Regions from separate parts of the Macrococcus epidermidis genome, predicted to be linked through region 1. Evidence: riboswitches for the same ligand, from Rfam matches in the RefSeq annotation. Region 1 holds a riboswitch; the other holds the start of a gene.

Region 1 (3,281 bases):
AATTGAAAGTTAAAGAAGATTTCATCGTATACACTACCTTGAATAAATTGCAGTTCAGGATTTTGATAGACGAGGTACATATTACGCGCTGCATCTTTTACTTTCTTCAAAGTTTTATCATCGTATTGCATCAAACCTTTATACGGGATAAGCTGCATCAAAGATTCTAATAACGTTGTTTTTCCTGTTCCGTTCTTTCCAGTAATCGCAATCCATTCATGACTGCTAACGACAAGTTTATCAATATGATACAACGTCTTTTCTTTACGTTTTACTGCCACATCTTTTAACACGAGTTCAAATTCATTTGACATATGCTCATAATGCAATGGTTTTGGTGCACACTTATATGCATTAGGATGCCATACACCATACTGGTTCAATAAATCTTCATGTTGCTCAAGAATAATTTGTGGTGTGCCTTGTGTAACCAACTTACCATCAGCATCCATCAGAATAATACGATCAACATATCGCCAGATATGCTCAACTTTATGTTCTACGATAAGTACTGTCTTATCCTGCCATAAATCGATCATCAATTCCCATAAATGCTTTGTTGCATCGCTATCGAGCATCGCTGTAGGTTCATCTAAAAACCACGTATCAGCATTCTGCAGCAATGACCCAGCAATTGCGAGTTTCTGTTTCATACCGCCACTGAGTTGATTGATTTGTTGTGAGGGTTCAACATCCAGTCCTACTTTAATCAAAACATCATTAATTAATTGATTCATTTGCGATTTATCAACATTTTGATTTTCCAGAATAAAAGCTAGTTCTTCGTATACTTTCGGCATACAAAATTGACTGTCTGGATCCTGAAATATAACACTAGCATTCATGTCCCGTTCTAATACATCATATTTCATCGGTAAATCGATCAACTCAGGGACGATGCCACTTAGTACGTTCAACAATGTGCTCTTTCCAGAACCTGAAGGTCCGAGCAATAATACTTTTTCTTTCTCTGCTATCGTAATATCGATACCGTCAAATATCTTTTCTGTTTCACCGGGATATTTCAATCTTAAATTTCTAACAGATAACATCATCTATAAACTATCGTAATCTGATTGAGTTGATGTTCTGAATAGCTTCGTTACACCAGTCTGATCCAATGCTTTAACAATTAAATATGACAACACCCCGGTTACTAATGCGCCACTAATCAAACGCATTATAATATAAAGCAGCACGTTCCATCCTGCTACTTCAGACATATATCCATAGAAATACTCAACTGGCAGACTTATAATTGCAGCTGCAACGCCCGCTAATATACACACCATCATGCTACGTGATTGATATTTGAATAACATAAATACAAATTCACATGCCAAACCTTGTAAAAATGCAAAAACAAACGTCGGAATATCAAATTTCCCCATTACAATTGTCTCTCCTGCACCTGCTGCAAACTCAGCCAGTAATGCAATTCCTGCTTTTGGAACAATTAAATACGCCACAACTGCAGCCATAAACCAAACACCATATATTAACTGTTCAAAATGTAGCCCCAGTGGTTTCATTGCCTCATAAGGTAACCAGACAAAATTGTACGCTACTGCAAATAATACTGCTACTAATACTGTCACTAAAATTTCTGACAACTTCAAACCCTGACTATTTCTGTTCATTTTCATTCCTCCATAAAAAATACGCATCCTTCTATAGAGAAGACTGCGTACGGAAAAATAGCCACACTTATACTGTGACTATACACTTCCCTACGCTAGTATCATCTAGATCAGGTTCAAAGGGTCTAAGGCTACAGCCTTATCTCAGTTTTTAATAAAACACCCCTAGTGCGCTTATTTGATTTGTTATTTTTACAGTACTCGCGAAACTAAATTTTGTCAACTCAAAATTTCTTTCACCGAAGAAAAGATGAAAGCCCAATTGAACAACCCCAATTCAGAATTCTATTTCGCTTACTCAGATAATGACGTTGCAGGTTATTTAAAAATCAATATAAATGATGCACAAACTGAAGCTATGGGAGAAGATACACTTGAAATTGAACGCATCTATGTTGATAATCGCTACCAAAAACAAGGCATTGGTAAACATCTTTACAACAAAGCAATTGAACGTGCTAAGTATTATCATTTAAAAAAAGTTTGGTTAGGCGTGTGGGAGCATAATCAAAATGCCCTTGCATTTTACAATAGAATGGGATTTAAACATATAGATTCTCATGTCTTTCAAATGGGCGATGAAGCACAAACAGATTTTATCATGGCGCTTAAAATTATATAATGTTATCTTTTTCACAAATGAGTCTATACACTTTTTTATATAACGGATATAATATAGTTGTATATTCATATTTTAATTTATTTTTTTAAATTTACTGTGATAAAAACACATGAGGAGGCACTAAAATGTCTATTGAAATTCCAGCTAAAACTATCGAAGATACTTATGCTTCGAAAGGCAACATTGAAAACGTATTAAATCAAGTAGCAATGAAAGAAGTGATGGTAGATAAGACACCTGGGCGCTATATGTTAAAAGCGATTATGTCAGGTTTTTTACTAGCTATTATGGCAGTGCTTCAACTTGCAGCTAAGACACAATTTGCTTCAACTGAAAATGCAGGGCTTATCAATTTAGTAGGGGCAATTGCATTCAGTATCGCACTCGTAATGATCGTACTTACTAATTCTGAATTATTAACAAGTAACTTTATGTTCTTTACAGTGGGTTATTATTTCAAAACAATCACAATGGGTAAAATTATAAAAATATTTACGTTATGTTTCCTGGGAAATATTATTGGTGGATTTATCTTATTTGGAATGATGACAGGCACTAAAGTTATGACACCTGAAATGGTAGCAGCATTAACAAAAACAGTAGATGCAAAAACAATAGCATCAAGTTGGCATGCAATTCTAATTAAAGGGATATTCGCTAACTTCTTTATCAATATCGGTATTTATATTTCATTACAATGTAAGGAAGTATTAGCTAAAGTATTCTTTATCGGTATCGGAGTAGTTATCTTTGTATTTATGGCTTACGAACACGTTGTTTACAATGCTGGATTGTTTGCCGGAATGATGTTCTACAATATCGATGCATTATCTTGGATCGATGTACTCAAAAATATTTTCTACGCATATATCGGTAACTATATCGGTGGTGGTTTATTTATCGGATTAGTTTATGCATACTTAAACGGTAGAAGAGACGATGTCATCAGAAACTAAATAACTTTTTATTTGCGTGAAGTGTAAACTTCACGCATTTTTTATATTTTTTTGATCATGCAA
Region 2 (3,281 bases), 850 kb from region 1:
ATTTCCGGCGTACCGATTAAAGTCAAATGTCCACCACCTGCTGCTAAATATCCTAAAAGTTCTCGTACCGTTGGATCTTTATCTTTGATAATTTCAAGTACTGTTTCATATCTTCCTTTCGGTCCAGTAAACGATGCTAAAAGTGGTAAGTCAGGTACTTTCGCATCTAAATCCCATCCTGAAGTGTCCTGATGAATAAATAATTCCAGCATTTTTAATGAACTTGCAATATCCAGCATATTATCTAAGGCTTGTTTCTTTGCATAAGCTTGTTCTTCAGTTTCAGCAACGTATGTAACTAAACCTGGTAGAACTTTAATTTTATTCTTTCTTCCTTCTTTTTCTTCTGCCTGTTTCAATCGTTCGCGATATCTTTTAGCCATCGAGATATTCCAGATTACGGAAAACACAGCATCAGCTTGTTCTGCTGCTAATTTTAGGCCTTCAACTGAAGCACCTGCCTGCATTGCGATAGGTTTTCCATACTTAGAATTTGGTGTTGATAACGGCCCTCGTACCTGGAAATAATTACCCATATGATTGATTGGTTGTATATTTTGATGTTTTATCATTTGATGATTTTCTTTATTATAAATAAAATCTTTTTCATCCCATGATTCAAATAATTTATCCATTATTATTCCAAATTCTCTAGCTTTTTCATATCTTTGTGCATGAGCAGGTAAATACTCCATGCTATGATTTCTTGCTTCTTCATCTGTCATAGATGTAACCAGATTCCATCCCATACGGCCATTCGATATATGCTGTAAAGATTGAATTTGTCTGGCTACATGATATGGATTCATAAATGTTCCTGATATCGTACATACTAAACCAACATTGTTAGTTACTTGTGATATTGCTGAAAGTTTTACGATTGGATCTAGCCACATCGCTGGCATTATATTTTCATGTGTTGCATTAAATGCTTGATTATCAGCAAAGAAAATCATATCAAACTTTCCACGTTCACAAGTTTGAGCAAGAGATTGATAATAACTGATATCACCTAAACGATGTATTTGAGAATCATGTGCTTTCCATGCCGCCAAATGATGTCCTATACCATAAATCAATATGCCGATATGCATATTTGACATTTAAAACTCCCCCTAGTTCATCGTTAACCCACCATCAACAGTGATATTTTGACCTGTAATTCCTTTCGCTCTATCAGATGCTAAGTAGACAACCATATTTGCAACATCTTGTGGTGTTGTAACTTTTCTTAGTGGTGTAGAATTAGCGATTAATTCAAATACTTCATCTGTCGTTACACTAGAAGCATCAGTTGTTTTCAGTAAACCACCGGAAATCATATTTGCACGAATGCCATATTGTCCTAATTCACTTGCGATATTGCGCATCATCCCTAGTAAACCTGCTTTAGCAGTCGTATATTCATGATAAGGTACAACCGGATTTTGGAATAAATTTGTGCCAATACTAATAATCGTTCCATCTCTTTGCTCAATAAAACCATCGATTACACTTTGACTTATATTGAATGCAGCTTTCATCGTTCCATCAATTTGTTGTTGATAATCTTCCCACGATAAATCTTTAAATGACTTTTGTGCTACTGGATCAAACTTAAATCCAACAAGTGCATTATTTACAACTACGTCAATTTTGCCAAACTTCTCTATCCCTGCTTTCACCATTGCATCTACATCTGCACGTTTTGTAACGTCAGCTTTAAAAGCTAACGCTTTATCTTCTCCAAATGATGCTACTAATGAATTTGCAGCATCTTCACTTTGAAAATAATTAATAATCACATTATAACCTTCAGCATTGAGACCTTTCACGATTGTTTCTCCTAAACCTCTAGCTCCGCCAGTAACCATTACAGTTTTCATCAAATATTCTCCTCTATGATTTTATTCATAAAAAATACACCTTTCCTGATAGAAAGGTGCATGAAAAAGACATAATAAATAGACCAGTTCATTAGCACACTTCCCTACGCTAGTTTGAACTAGATCAGGTTCAAAGGGTCTGAGGACTACCTCATCTCAATTTATCGTTAAATGCCCCTAGTGTATTTCTTAAGTTGACTTCAATATACAAATAATTGTATGTTCTGTCAATATATGATGATTATTATGTTGTTTATATTTAATATATTATTAAATATACTTTTCTAATACTAATTCATCTAATATTTGGATTCCATTCTCAGCAACCATTGGTATTTGTGGTTTAATTAGTCTTGCTTCGTTTACGGCATCGGGAATTATTTCTTTTATTCTGTAGCCCAGTTTTTGATAGAACTTCAATGCATTTATATTATTATTAGTTGTTATTACTCTAATATTAAACTTACAATTTTTATACGCTAATCGTTCCAAGAAATTCATTAATTGTGTACCGATACCTCTATTTTCAATCACACTATCCAAAGAAATGATTTCAATCGTTTTATCCTTAATAATATATGTTAATAGCCCAGTAATCTTTTCATCTTCCATATAAATTAGACCTGGTAACTCAGCACAATTATATCTCCCAGAAGAAACAATCATTTCTGAAGATCCCCAATGTTTATTAAAGAATTCAATAACCAATGCTCTATTCTGTTCGTTTATTGCTTCAATCATAAAATCCTTCCTCTTTTTTGAATTTGTAAAAAGATAATTTATCACTAATTTCTGCCTCACCGTACTTTATAAATCTTAATTTTTGATAGAATTTATGATTTAACACATTACCATGCGGTGTGTATACCGTCCATAAAGGTACATTTTGAAATACAACTTATTTCTCTATCTGGAATATGTTACTTTGCCATTTCAATTCTCTGGTTAACGATACCAACACTTCGCAATCAGAAAGAAATAAAGTATATTGCGAGTACTGACTTTGGTATAAAAATAACAAATTAAACAGAACATCAGTTCTAATTATTTTATTTACGCTTTATAATAGTATTTGTAGATAAGTTTATAGTGGTGGCTAGCCCTAAGGGGTGATGCCTTTGATTTTGTTTGTTAGTTGTTTCTCCTGGAAAGGAAAGCATGACTGATTTTGAGTTATTGAGTATAATGTTGATGATTTTTGTCATCATTATACCACTCATTATTAGACTATATGACAAAGACAAAAAATAACCACTCATAAGCTGGACATAGCTGAGTGGTTATTCGAAATTGAAATCATAAAAAGCTTGTCACCGTATAAACGGTTCTACAAGGGGAGTGTGTGTAGCACTCCTCTTTTCATTTACATTTTACAATGGATTTCATGAAAATGCAAAAATAACAAAATAGAGAACA

The links. A riboswitch is a leader RNA that binds a small molecule or an ion and turns the genes downstream of it on or off. The one in region 1 is predicted to bind thiamine pyrophosphate.
Region 2: another riboswitch for thiamine pyrophosphate. It lies ahead of KFV12_RS05555 (3-oxoacyl-ACP reductase); the one in region 1 lies ahead of KFV12_RS01080 (ECF transporter S component).

What each region holds. Positions count from the first base shown of each region.
Region 1 is NZ_CP073819.1:197,460-200,740, reverse strand. It holds gene KFV12_RS01085 (ABC transporter ATP-binding protein) at 1-1,052, opposite strand, end outside; gene KFV12_RS01080 (ECF transporter S component) at 1,056-1,640, opposite strand; TPP riboswitch at 1,711-1,817, opposite strand; gene KFV12_RS01075 (GNAT family N-acetyltransferase) at 1,819-2,262, shown strand; gene KFV12_RS01070 (formate/nitrite transporter family protein) at 2,388-3,218, shown strand; gene KFV12_RS01065 (GNAT family N-acetyltransferase) at 3,260-3,281, opposite strand, start outside.
Region 2 is NZ_CP073819.1:1,051,402-1,054,682, reverse strand. It holds gene KFV12_RS05560 (NtaA/DmoA family FMN-dependent monooxygenase) at 1-1,103, opposite strand, end outside; gene KFV12_RS05555 (3-oxoacyl-ACP reductase) at 1,116-1,868, opposite strand; TPP riboswitch at 1,950-2,054, opposite strand; gene KFV12_RS05550 (GNAT family N-acetyltransferase) at 2,136-2,606, opposite strand.